DNA from 3 places in the Allobosea sp. 10L422 genome. Region 2 is predicted to be linked to each of the others. Evidence: predicted binding sites of a transcription regulator. Region 2 holds the regulator's gene; each other region holds the start of a gene.
The links. Region 2 encodes LexA, which represses DNA repair genes until DNA is damaged. Its sites were predicted from a motif close to TGTTCNNNNTGTGTTCNG; they were not measured.
Positions count from the first base shown of each region.

Region 1 (4,540 bases), on a different contig from region 2:
GGCGCCGGCATCATTCTGCTGGTAGAGGACGAGGACGCGGTGCGCGCGCTGAACGCGCGCATGCTGGTTTCGCGCGGCTACACCGTCCACGAAGCCGCCTCCGGCGTCGAGGCGCTCGATCTCTTCCTCAAGAACGACGGCCAGATCGACCTCGTCGTTTCCGACGTGGTCATGCCCGAGATGGATGGCCCGACCTTGCTGGGCGAGTTGCGCAAGCGCAACCCGAACACCAAGGTCGTCTTCGTCTCCGGCTATGCCGAGGAGGCTTTCCGCAAGAACCTGCCCGAGGGCGAGGACTTTCACTTCCTGCCCAAGCCCTTCACGATGAAGCAGCTCGTCGAGACGGTGAAGGCGGCGATGGGCTGAAGGAGCCGTGTCGTCATCTCCGGAGCAGGCCGGTGGCCTGAGCCCAGGATCGACGAGCGCGACGATGTTCCGGACGTCGTCATCCTCGCCCTTGTGGAGAGCATCCACGTCTTGAACACGACGCTTGCCCAGCGCAGACGTGGATGGTCGGGACAAGCCCGACCATGACGCAAAGCCCCCCCTCAGCGCGCCGCAGCCGCGCCGACATCCCCGCCCTCCCGCGAAACCAGCGCGCTCACCCCGATCAGTGCCAGGATCGTGATCGCGGCCGAGAGGCTGAGATAATAGCCGACGAAGGGCAGGCCCTTCTCGGTCGCGAGCCAGGTCGCGACGTAAGGAGCGAGCGAGGCGCCGACGATCCCGCCGAGATTGAAGGTGAGTGAGGCGCCGGTATAGCGAACGGAGGTCGGGAACATCTCCGCCAGCGCCGTGCCCAGCGGCCCGTAGGTGAAGCCCATCAGCGACAGCCCGACGACGAAGAAGGCGAGCACGCCGAGGGTGCTGCCCGAGCCGAAGAGTGGCGCCAGCACGAAGCCGAAAACGGCAATGCCCAGCGTCGTCGCCAACAGGGTCTGCCGGCGCCCGAAGCGATCGGCCAGCACGGCCGAGACCGGAATGGTCAGGCCGAAGAACACGACCCCGATCATCTGCAGCGGCAGGAACTGATCGCGCGAAAAACCGAGCTTCGTCGTGCCCCAGCTCAGCGAGAACACGGTCATCAGGTAGAACAGCACGAAGGTCGCGAGCGCCGCGAAAGTGCCGCAGAGCAGCGCGAGCTTGTGCTCGGCGAAGACGCTGACGAAGGGCACGCGCACCCGTTCGTGCTTCTCCATCGCCTTGCGGAAAGCAGGAGTTTCGCTGATCCGGAGGCGGACATAGAGCCCCATGAAGACGAGCAATGCGCTGGCGATGAACGGGATGCGCCAGCCGAAGCTGAAGAACTGCTCATCGGTCAGCAGCGCGTCGAGCGCGAGGAAGCTGCCGGTCGCGAGGATGAAGCCCACAGGCGCGCCGAGTTGCGGGAACATGCCGTACCAGGCCGATTTGCCGGGAGGGGCATTCTCAGTCGCGAGCAGCACCGCCCCGCCCCACTCGCCCCCGAGGCCGAGCCCCTGCCCAAGCCGGCAGAGCGCCAGCAGCAGCGGCGCGAGCACGCCGACCGCGGCATAGGTTGGCAGCAGGCCGATGGCCACGGTCGAGAGCCCCATCGTAATCAGCGCGGCGACGAGCGTCGCCTTGCGGCCGATGCGATCGCCGAAATGGCCGAAGATGGCGGCGCCGATCGGCCGCGCGAAGAAGGCGATCGCGAAGGTCGCGAAGGACTGGAGCATGGCGGTGGTCGGATCGCCGCCCGGGAAGAACAGCTTCGGGAACACGATCACCGCGGCCGTCGCATAGATATAGAAGTCGAAGAACTCGATCGTCGTGCCGATCAGGCTCGCCAGCAGGATGCGTCGCGGCGAGTTCGGGGCCGTTTGGGCGGGGGCGGAGGACACGTTGGCAACTTTCGAAAACAAATGGAGATTCCCCGCGCAATAACAGGAAACGGCAGGCGCCGGGATGGGAAACGCAGCGGCCAGCCATGCACCAATCGCATACGATGAGGGCCACAAGAAATACCGCATGATAAAATGGCATGACGGGAGGCTCAAATTGCCTCTCCTGACACAAGCTGACATACAGAACAAAAAAAGAACTTGCTGGCGGGAACAAAGAGTGATCATTCTGTTGTCAAGACTGATTGAGATGTCCCCTTGGCCCTGCCATAAGGAGCCCGAACTGTGAATCAGGCAAACCTCAGACTTGTGGAAGGCTCCTCGATGGACAAGGCCAAGGCGCTCGATGCAGCGCTCTCCCAGATCGAACGCGCCTTCGGCAAGGGTTCGATCATGCGGCTCGGCAAGAACCCGCAGGCGATCGAGATCGAGACGATCTCGACGGGCTCGCTTGGCCTCGACATCGCGCTGGGTGTCGGCGGCCTGCCCAAGGGCCGCGTCATCGAGATCTACGGGCCTGAATCCTCGGGCAAGACGACGCTGGCGCTGCACACCATCGCCGAGGCGCAGAAGAAGGGCGGCGTCTGCGCCTTCGTCGATGCCGAACATGCGCTCGATCCGGTCTATGCCCGCAAGCTCGGCGTCAATCTCGACGACCTGCTGATCTCCCAGCCCGACACCGGCGAACAGGCGCTCGAGATCACCGACACCCTCGTCCGCTCCGGGGCGATCGATGTGCTCGTGGTCGATTCCGTCGCAGCGCTCACGCCCCGCGCCGAAATCGAAGGCGAGATGGGCGATGTCCAACCTGGCCTGCAGGCTCGCCTGATGAGCCAGGCGCTGCGCAAGCTCACGGCCTCGATCTCGCGCTCGAATTGCATGGTGATCTTCATCAACCAGATCCGCATGAAGATCGGCGTGATGTACGGCTCGCCTGAGACCACCACCGGCGGCAACGCGCTCAAGTTCTACGCCTCCGTGCGCCTCGACATCCGCCGCGTCTCGACGCTGAAGGAGCGGGACGAGGCGACCGGCAACCAGGTCCGCGTCAAGGTCGTGAAGAACAAGGTCGCGCCGCCCTTCAAGCAGGTCGAGTTCGACATCATGTTCGGCGAGGGCATCTCGAAGGTCGGCGAGCTGATCGACCTCGGCGTCAAGGCAGGCATGGTCGAGAAGTCGGGCGCCTGGTTCTCCTTCGACAGCCAGCGTCTTGGCCAGGGCCGCGAGAACGCCAAGACCTTCCTCAAGAACAACCCCGATCTCGCCGCGAAGATCGAGGCCACGATCCGGCAGAACTCCGGCCTCGTCGCCGACCGCATCCTCGACCAGGCGAACCCGACCGACGACGATCTCGACGAGGGCGAGGCCTGAGCCGGACTGCTCTGGCGCGGAACGATGCAAGGGCGGCCTTCGGGCCGCCCTTTTCGTTTGAGAATAAAGCCTTGCAGGGTGTGCGCTGCGTCAAGCTTTCTGGACAGGGGCGGGCCGCCTGACTAGAACCGGACCTTCCTGCCGGACCTGCCCGGCCCCTGCCCGAGTTGAGAAGCGCAAACAGCGATGAGCGGCGTCAACGATATCCGGTCGACCTTCCTCGACTACTTCAAGTCCAACGGCCATGAAGTCGTGCCGTCGAGCCCGCTCGTACCGCGCAACGACCCAACGCTGATGTTCGCCAATTCGGGCATGGTGCAGTTCAAGAACGTCTTCACCGGGCAGGAGAAGCGTCCCTATTCGCGCGCCACCACCTCCCAGAAATGCGTGCGCGCCGGCGGCAAGCACAACGACCTCGACAATGTCGGCTACACCGCGCGCCACCACACCTTCTTCGAGATGCTGGGGAACTTCTCCTTCGGCGACTATTTCAAGGAACAGGCGATCCATCACGCCTGGACGCTGGTCACGCGCGAATTCGGCCTGCCGAAGGATAAGCTCCTCGTTACCGTCTATTCCGAGGACGACGAGGCCCATGGCCTGTGGAAGAAGATCGCCGGCCTGACCGACGACAAGATCATCCGCATCCCGACCTCGGCGAATTTCTGGCGCATGGGCGACACCGGCCCCTGCGGCCCTTGCTCCGAGATCTTCTTCGATCACGGCGACCATATCTGGGGCGGCCCGCCCGGCTCTCCCGAGGAAGACGGCGACCGCTTCATCGAGATCTGGAACCTCGTGTTCATGCAATACGAGGAGGCTGCAGGTGGCATCCGCACCAATCTGCCCCGCCCCTCGATCGACACCGGCATGGGGCTGGAGCGCATCGCCGCCGTGCTCCAGGGCACGCATGACAACTACAATATCGATTTGTTCCGCGCCCTGATCAGCGCCATCGCCGACCTGACCTCCGTCGATGCAGATGGGCCGATGAAGGCGAGCCACCGCGTCATCGCCGACCATCTGCGCTGCTCCGCCTTCCTGATCGCCGACGGCGTGCTGCCCTCCAACGAGGGCCGCGGCTACGTCCTGCGCCGGATCATGCGCCGTGGCATGCGCCATGCGCAGCTCCTCGGCGCCAAGGAGCCGCTGCTCTACAAGCTCGTCCCGGCTCTGACCCGCGAGATGGGCCGCGCCTATCCCGAATTGCTGCGCGCTGAGGCGCTGATCACCGAGACGCTGAAGCTCGAGGAAACCCGCTTCCGCACCACGCTGGCGCGCGGCCTCACCCTGCTCGACGACGCCTC
Region 1 is NZ_JBFTJI010000002.1:567,879-572,418, reverse strand. Features, by position in the region: gene cckA (cell cycle histidine kinase CckA) at 1-366, shown strand, start outside; gene AC1DEZ_RS07090 (MFS transporter) at 549-1,862, opposite strand; gene recA (recombinase RecA) at 2,148-3,233, shown strand; gene alaS (alanine--tRNA ligase) at 3,420-4,540, shown strand, end outside.
Region 1: recA (recombinase RecA) is a predicted target of LexA. The motif match lies at 2,047-2,064, and genes of this name have one in related genera.

Region 2 (4,540 bases):
CGATCACGCCAGCGCCCGTCATAGCGCAGCGGCTTGCCCTCGGCGCGCGCCTTCTCGCGCATCTCCTCGAGCTCGGCCGGGCTGGCATAGCAGTAATAGGCCCTGCCGGCGGCGAGCATCTGCTCGGCGACCTCCCGGTGGCGCGCCGCACGCTGGAACTGATAGACGGTCTGGCCGTCCCAATCGAGGCCGAGCCATTCCAGCCCGTCGAGAATCGCGGCGATGGCTGCGTCGGTCGAGCGTTCGCGGTCGGTGTCCTCGATGCGCAGCAGCATCTTGCCGCCTTGCCGGCGGGCATAGAGCCAGTTGAACAGCGCCGTGCGGGCTCCGCCGATATGCAGGAAACCGGTGGGCGAGGGCGCAAAGCGCGTGACGACGGCATTGCTCATGGAAGGCAACTCCGGCCGGGCGGCACGAGCCGTCCGGGGCAAGACAGGGAAATGGCGCAGGTCATGACATGACAACCGGCGCGCGCCCTGTAACATGGCTTGGCCGGAAAGGTTAAGCGGTCAAATTGCTGCGCCGGCGGGGGAGGGGCGGAGAATGCAGCCGGGGCCGCCGGGGCAGGACATGCCGCGCGGCGCGCGAGCCGAGGCGTTGCCTTTGCGCCTGCTCGCGCCCTGGCTGATCTCCGTTCGCTTCAAAGCCTGGTTCAACCACTGGCAGGCCCGGCTCGGTCAGGCGCTCGAATTGGAGGCGGAGCGTCGCCGCCCGTTCCTATGGCTGCCTGTGGCGACGGGCGTCGGCATCCTGCTTTATTTCGCGGCAGATCGTGAGCCGGCTTTGTGGGCGCCTCTGACCGGCTTCGCGCTCAGCGCGATCTTCGCGTTCGCGCTGCGAACCCGTCGGTTCGCCTCGATGGCCTGTCTGGCGGCGGCCGCCGCCTTCGCGGGTTTTGCCGCCGGCGTCTGGCGGACGGCCGATATCGCCGCGCCGATGCTGGAGCGGCCGCGAATCGGCAAGGTGACGGGTTTCGTCGAGAGCGTGGAGGCACGCGACAACGGCGCCCGCATTGTCCTGCTGTTAACGGAATTCGCCGGAATGCCGGCCGCGGAGCGTCCAAGGCGCGTGCGCGTCAATATCCGCGCCGGCTCGGTCGCTCCGGGGGATCATATCGCGGCGACGGCGCGGCTCCTGCCTCCACCGGGGCCAGCTCGGGCGGGCGGCTACGATTTCGCGCGCGATGCCTTCTTCCGCGGCATCGGCGCAGTCGGCAGTATCGCAGGCAAGATCGCGTCGGCGCCCGCGCCGCACCCAATGCCGACGCGCCTTGCCGTCGATGTCACGATCGACCGGGCCCGCAACGCCTTGACCCGGCGCATCGCCGAAGTAGGCGGCGGGCAGGGCGGGGCGGTCGCTGCCGCCCTTGTCACGGGGAAGCGCGGCCTGATCACCGAGGCGACGAACAATGGCCTGCGTGCCGCCGGAATCTACCACATCGTCTCGATCTCAGGCCTGCACATGGTTCTCGCGGCCGGGACGATTTTCTGGCTGGTGCGCGCCCTACTGGCGCTCTCCCCGACTGCCGCGCTGCTCTGGCCGATCAAGAAGATCGCGGCCGTCGCGGCGATGCTCGGCGCGACCGCCTACTGTATCTTTTCAGGCAGTGACGTCGCGACCGAACGCTCGCTGATCATGACGCTGGTGATGCTCGGCGCGATCCTTGTCGATCGTGCTGCACTGAGCATGCGCAATCTCGCTCTTGCAGCCATGATCGTGCTGCTACGCGAGCCGGAGGCGCTGCTCGGACCGAGCTTCCAGATGTCATTCGGCGCGGTTGCGGCCCTGATCGCCTTTGCCGAACGCTGGGAGAGCCGAAAACGCACGGAGCCGCCCCCGAGCCTGCCATGGCCGCTCGGGCCGGTCTGGGCAGCGGCGCTCGGCATCGTCGTCACCACCTTGCTGGCGACGGCCGCAACAGCGCCCTTCGGGGCCTATCACTTCCAGACCTTCAACCCTTTCGGCCTGCTGGGCAACGCCATGGCACTGCCTTTCGTCTCGCTGTTCGTGATGCCTGCGGCGGTGTTCGGCGTGCTCGCCTATCCCTTCGGGCTGGACTGGCCTGCCTGGGCGCTGATGGGGCTGGCTTCGGATGTCGTGCTCAAGGTGGCGCATTGGGTCGCAAGCATCGACCATTCCACCGTGATGATCGCCGCCTTCAGCCCGGCCGTGCTGACCTGCTTCGTGCTGGCGTTGCTCTGGCTGACGCTGTGGACCACGGCCTGGCGCTGGCTGGCGGCGGTCCCCATCGTGCTCGGCGTCGCCATCGCCGGAAAGCCGGAGCGGCCGGAAATCCTGATCGAACGCGACGGCTCGGGGCTTGCTGTGCGGGGCCTCGATGGACGCCTTGCGGTCGCCGGCAAGCCCAGCCGCTTCGTGCTGCAGCAATGGCTGAGTGCCGACGGCGACAGCCGCTCGCCGGACGATCCGACGCTGCGCGCCGGCATCGCTTGCGATCAACTGGGTTGTGTTGCGCAAACGGCCGACAAGCGCATGATTTCCTACACGCGCGACCGGCTGGCGATCATCGAAGATTGCCTGCGGGCCGACCTCGTCGTCACCGCCATTCCCTGGAGCGGCGCCTGCAAGGCCCGGCTGATCGAGCGAATGGGACTGTCACGCGACGGCGCGACCTCGCTCTACCGCACGGCGTCGGGATGGAGCAGCCGCATCTCAGAGCCCAGCGCGGCCGATCGGCCGTGGAGCCGCCGACGCGAACCCCGTCTGGCGGCGCCCGCTGCAACGAGCATCAGCATTCCGCCAGCTTCCGCCGATGGCGAAGCCGAGGTCGAACGGCTTCAGTAACGCCGCATCAGATTGACGAGGCGGCCCTGAATCTTGACCCGGTCCGGCCCGAGCACACGCGTCTCATAGGCGGGATTGGCGGCTTCGAGCGCGATCGAGGAGCCGCGTTTGCGCAGCCGCTTGAGTGTGGCCTCCTCGTCGTCGATCAGTGCCACGACGATATCGCCGGTATTGGCCGAGTCCTGCTTGCGGATGATGACGGTGTCGCCGTCGAGGATGCCCGCTTCGACCATCGAGTCACCACGTACTTCGAGCGCGTAATGCTCGCCGGAGCCGAGCATGTCGGGCGGCAACGAGACGGTGTGGCTGCGGTTCTGAATGGCCGAAATCGGTGTGCCGGCGGCGATGCGGCCCATGACCGGGATCGCGATCGAAGAGCGGCTGTCCTCATCGGCGGTGGGGCGGGGTTTGCCGAGATTGGGCTGCGTGCCGAGCCCGCCCTGGACGACCGCAGGGCTGAAACGCGGCCGCTGCTGCGGCGTACCGAGTCCATCGGGCATCTTGATGACTTCGAGCGCACGCGCCCGGTTGGGCAGGCGGCGGATGAAGCCGCGCTCCTCCAGCGCCATGATCAGCCGGTGGATGCCGGATTTCGAGCGCAGATCGAGCGCGTCCTTCATCTCGTCGAAGGAGGGCGGCACCCCGCTCTCACGCAAGCGTTCCTGGATGAAGCGCAGGAGTTCGTGTTGCTTGCGTGTCAGCATGATCCCGCCGGCCCCGGAAAAGCGTAGATTCGAAACAAATCACGAACACCATAACTGTTCGCCTTGTGTTCCGCAACCCGGTCGCGCGAGAGCGCCCGTCTACCGCAGCGGCAGGATACGGCAGAGGTCGCCTATCTTGGCGGGCGCAGCATGGGCCGGGCGGATCGTCAGCGCCTGCGCCCGCGCCAATGTGCCGAGCATGGAGGAATCCTGCCGATCGAAAGGCGTTGCAACCCAACCATCGGGCGTCAGCGCCAGCTCCGAGCGCAGATAATCCTCACGCTCGTCATTGCCCGGCAGGTCGCTGCCGAGGCGGGCGGGGACGCTGCGGTCGCGATCGGCGCCGGCCATGCCGAGCAGGGCTTCGATCAGCGGCAGCACGAAGAGATGGCCGCAGACGATCGAGGAGACCGGGTTTCCGGGAAGCCCGACCACGACCATCCGGCCGAGCCGACCGGTCATCATCGGCTTGCCCGGCCGCATGGCAATCTTCCAGAAGCCAAGAGACATCCCGGCGCGGGTCAGCGCCTCCTGCACGAGGTCGTGTGCGCCCACCGAGGCGCCGCCCAGCGTGATTAGCACGTCGGCATCGGCAGCCCGCGCCATGCCGATCTTGTTGGCGAGATCGGCATGGTCGTCGCGGGCGATGCCGAGATCGAGCACGGTGCCACCGGCCTTTTCGACCAGCGCGGCGAGCGCGAAGGAGTTCGAGGCGACGATCTGGTCGCGCCCCACAGGCTCGCCCGGCGCCACCAGCTCGTCGCCGGTCGCCAGGATCGCGACGCGCGGCTTGCGCCGGACCGGCAGCGAGGGATGGCCCATCGCGGCGGCGAGCCCGAGTGCGGCGCTGTCGAGCACGCGTCCGGCCGACAGCAGGGCGTCGCCTTCGCGGAAATCGAGCCCCGCCCGGCGCAGGAACTTGCCTTTGGCGGGGGGCACCCGCACGCGGATCGTGGGGCTGCCGACGCCGTCGGCGTCCTCCTGGATCAGGATGGTGTCGGCACCATCAGGCATCGGCGCGCCGGTAAAGA
Region 2 is NZ_JBFTJI010000001.1:621,867-626,406, reverse strand. Features, by position in the region: gene gltX (glutamate--tRNA ligase) at 1-389, opposite strand, end outside; gene AC1DEZ_RS02920 (ComEC/Rec2 family competence protein) at 544-2,805, shown strand; gene lexA (transcriptional repressor LexA) at 2,799-3,509, opposite strand; gene AC1DEZ_RS02910 (molybdopterin molybdotransferase MoeA) at 3,609-4,540, opposite strand, start outside.

Region 3 (4,540 bases), on a different contig from region 2:
CTGGGCGGTCTTCGCGCTGATGGAGGCCGAGGAGATGGGTGTGACCTCCGCCAATGCGGCAGAACTTGCCGCGAAAGGCCCGCCGGCCGTCAAGCGCCTGCTCGGCAGCGAGCCGGGCCTCGGCAAGGCGCTCGGTCTCGACGAGCGCTGGGTCGCCCGGATGATCGCCGCCGTCGGCAACTATGGCGAGATCTTCGAGCGCAATCTCGGCAAGGGCTCGCGCATAGGCCTCGAACGCGGCCAGAACGACCTCTGGACGCGCGGCGGCCAGATCTACGCCCTGCCGCTGCGCTGAGGCAAGAATGGACCGCTTCGCCGATCGTGGCCCGGAGGCGGCTGTGCCGTCCTGGGTCACCACATCGCCATCCCTGGCCGACGCCCTGATCTCGATGTCCGATGGCGTTCGGCGCCCGCTCTATCCGCAGGTTCCTCCGTTCGTCGCTCATATCGACGAGACCGGCGCCGAGCCGTTCCATTATCCCTACGAGGTCGGCTACGCCTACGAGCGACTTGCAGGCGACCTGTTTGCGCCACGCTTCGGCAGCGGCCTCGAACGCTGGGCGCCGCTCCTGCCGCCACTCCTGCCCGGCCTGTCCTGCGGCGAGGGCGCGACGCCGCTGGTTTCTGCGCCGCGGGCGGCCGCTTGGGCCTGCCTGCCCGAGCTCTTCGTCAAGGACGAGAGCGCCAATCCGAGCTGGAGTCACAAGGACCGCCTGAGCCTTTGCACCGTCAGCGCTGCTGCCGCCGCCGGCGCCCTTGGCACGGTCATCTCTTCATCCGGCAATCATGGCGCTTCGGCCGCGGCCTACTCGGCACGCGCCGGTCTGAAATGCATCGTGCTTTGCGACGACGCGGTTTCGCCGGCCCATGCACGACAGATGCGCGCCTATGGTGCCGCCGTGATCGCGATGCCACGCACGGCGCGGTGGCCGCTCCTCGATGTCCTGTCGCGCCAGCCGGGTTGGTATCTGATTGGCAACACGGCCCCGACCCATACCGGCCATCCATTCGGCCCAGAGGGCTACAAGACCATCGCATATGAACTCTTCCTCGAACTCGGACGAGTACCTGCCGCAGTGTCCGTACCGACGAGCTACGGCGAGCTGCTGTTCGGGATCGGCAAAGGCTTTTCCGAGCTCAAGGCACTGGGCCTGGCGACGGAAGAGCCTATCTTGATCGCCGCCGAGCCCGAGGGATCGGATGCCCTTGGCCGGTTCTGCGCCAGCGGCTCGTCCAGTACCCTCGAGCCGGTCGAAACCATTGCTCACGGTATTGGCTCCGCCCGCGGCGGCTTTCGTGGAATAGCCGCACTGCATCGGTCCAGGGGGCACGCTGTTGCGGTTCACGATCGGAGTATTGCGGATGCCCAGGCTGCCTTGGCGCTCGACGGTCTATGGAGCGAGCCGGCGTCGGCCGCGGGTCTGGCAGCCTTGCGCATCGCTGCCCAAAAGGCACTCTTGCCGCCCGGCCCCGTAGTTCACATCTCCACTTCAACAGGTCTGAAGGCGCCCTATCGTGGGGCTGTGGGGATTCCGCACCTCGCTCACGCCGATTGGGACGAACTGCGCGGGGTCCTGGCTGCTAGCTACAACGTGTCTCTCGACTGACCCAACCACGGCGTGCGGGAGGGCATCGCGCCTATGTACCGCACATCAGAACGGAATATCGTCGTCGAGATGGGTCGACGAGGAACGGCCACCGCCACCGCCGCCGGGCATGGCCGGCTGGCGCGAAGCTCCGCCACCGCCCATCGCGCCGGAGCGGCCGAAGGAGCCACCGCCGCCCGAGCGATCGTCGACGTAGCCGCCGCCACCGCCGCCCTCGCTGTACTCATCCGAGCCGCCCTGGCGGCTGTCGAGGATGGTGAGTTCGCCGCGGAAGCGCTGCAGCACGATCTCCGTGGTGTATTTCTCCACGCCGGACTGGTCCTGCCATTTCCGGGTCTGGAGCTGACCCTCGATGTAAATCTTCGAGCCCTTCTTGAGGTACTGCTCGGCCACTTTCGCCAGGTTCTCGTTGAAGATCACGACCGAGTGCCACTCGGTGCGCTCCTTGCGCTCGCCGCTCTGCTTGTCGCGCCAGGTCTCGGAGGTGGCGATACGCAGATTGACGACAGGCTCGCCGCTGCCGAGGCGGCGCACTTCGGGGTCGCGCCCGAGATTGCCGACCAGAATGACCTTGTTGACGCTACCAGCCATGACAGGCTCCACTTCCTGCGCACTTCACACAAACCGGCCGCTTGACCGGAGCCGAACCCTATCGGCCGATTAAGGCATTATCAATGATGTTCTCGTTTTGTTCAAGTGGTTTTCCCCTATCGAATCGCGGCGCCCGGCGGTCGCCGCAGACGAACCGTCGGAGGGCTATGGCAGGTCGCCCTCCAGCCTGACGCCGAGCGAAACCAGCGCCCGCCAATAGCCGGGATAGGTCTTGCCGACGCAGGCGGGGTCCAGGATGGTGATGCCGTTGAGCTTGAGACCCGCCAGTGCGAAGCTCATCGCGATGCGGTGATCGGCATGGCTGTCGATCCGCGCTGGAAGGGTCTGTCCGGTGAGGGCCGGATCGGACGCGACCAGAAGATCGTCGCCCTCCTCCACGCCGAGGCCCGGCCGGATGCGCGACAACCCCTGCGCCAAGGCCGACACCCGGTCGCATTCCTTGACACGCAGATTGGCGATCCCGACGAAGCGAACCGGCCGCCGGTTGAAGGCCGCGAGCACGGCGAGCGTGGGAACCGCATCCTGCATCTGCGAGCCGTCGATGACGTCCGGAAGGTTCGGAAAGCTGGCGATGACCTTGTGCGCGGCGGCATCGGGCTGGGTGAAGGCCGAGGGGGCGACGCCGAGATCGATAGCGCCGCCGGTCAGCACCTCGGCCGCCCAGAGATAGGTGGCGGCGGAGGCATCGGGTTCGACCAGGAAGTCGGCCGCCCTGTAGCCGGTGGGCTCCACCCGCCATGTCGCCGGATCCGGCTGTGAAACCTTCGCTCCGAAGGCCTTCATCACCGCCAGCGTCAGATCGATATAGCCGCGGGCGCCGATTTCCTTGCCCGTCAAGGCGATCTCGACAGGCCCACGCCCGCAGGCCGCCGCCATCAGCAGGGCGGACACATACTGGCTGGACAAGCCGCCATCGATCTCCACGCGTCCGGCGGGGAAGCTCCCCTGCCCCTGGACCTTAACCGGGGGGCAACCGCTCGGAGCCGTCACCGCGACATCCAATGTCCGCAGCGCCTCGACCAGCGGCGCGATCGGGCGTTTGCGCATGTGCTCGTCGCCGTCGACGATCACGGTGCCGTCGACCAGCGCGGCGGCTGCGGTCAGGAAGCGTGTCGCAGTACCGGCGTTGCCGAGGAAGAGCGGCTCGGCCGGCGGCTGCAGCCGGCCGGTTCCGGCGACGACAAAGGTGGTCGCATCAGGCTCCTCGACCGCGACGCCCATCGCGCGAACCGCCTGCGCCATGTAGCGGGTGTCGTCGCTCTTCAGGGCGCCGGTCAGCCGGCTCGTGCCTCCGGCCAGCGCCGCCACGAGCAAGGCACGGTTCGTGATGGATTTCGAGCCGGGCGGCACCACCCTGCCCCGCAGCGGCGCGTCCGGCGGAACGATCGTCAGTGCGGCCGTCGCATTCATCGTCCGTAGCCTTTGCGCGTTTCAAAGCCCGCGCCGAAACGGCGCGCGCAAGCTCATAGCGTGGCCGGCTCGGCTTGTCGCGGACGAAGCGCCGAGCGTTCCTCGCCCGGCTCCCGACAATCAGCCACCCTGCCGCCGCGACACGAGGACGGCCTGCGCCATCCGGTCCAGCAGCACGGCGAGCAGGACGATGGCGAGCCCGCCGACGAAGCCGAGGCCGGGATCGGCCCGCTGCAAGCCGAGCAGGACGATCTCGCCGAGCCCCTTGGCGCCGATCATCGAGGCGACGACGACCATGGCCAGCGCCATCATGATCGCCTGGTTCAGCCCTTGCAGGATCGTGGGCTGGGCAAGCGGCAGCTCGATCAGCCAGAAGCTCTGCCGGGGTCGCAGGCCGAGCGCCCGGGCGGCCTCGATGAAACCGGGGTCGACGCCGCGCAGGCCCAGTTCCGTCAGCCGCGCGAAGGGCGGCAGCGCATAGATCAACGTCGCGACCAGCGCCGGCGCGCGCCCGAGCCCGAGCACCATCGCCACCGGGATCAGATAGACGAAGCTCGGGATGGTCTGCATGAGGTCATAGAGCGGCGCGAGCGCGCGGCCCAGTCGCGGAAGCCGCGCCGCCGCAACGCCGAGCGGCAGCCCGAGCAGCACGACGAAGAGCACGGCGACGGTGACCAGAGCGAGCGACTGCATCGCCTCACCCCAGACGCCGAGACCGGCCAGCGCCACCGGCAGGGCCGCCATCGCCAGGGCGAAACCGATCCGTCGCGTCGCGAGCCAGGCGCCCGCCGCGACCGCGAGGACGAATGCCGGAACCGGGATGTGCTGGAGCGCCGTTTCGACCAGGCGGACCGGCGCGGTCAGCGTTGCGCCGAAACCATCGAGCTTGTCGCCATAGCCGGTGACGACGG
Region 3 is NZ_JBFTJI010000004.1:345,794-350,333, reverse strand. Features, by position in the region: gene AC1DEZ_RS11730 (amino acid ABC transporter substrate-binding protein) at 1-295, shown strand, start outside; gene AC1DEZ_RS11725 (threonine synthase) at 303-1,607, shown strand; gene ssb (single-stranded DNA-binding protein) at 1,653-2,198, opposite strand; gene AC1DEZ_RS11715 (3-phosphoshikimate 1-carboxyvinyltransferase) at 2,364-3,629, opposite strand; gene AC1DEZ_RS11710 (ABC transporter permease) at 3,750-4,540, opposite strand, start outside.
Region 3: ssb (single-stranded DNA-binding protein) is a predicted target of LexA. The motif match lies at 2,286-2,303, and genes of this name have one in related genera.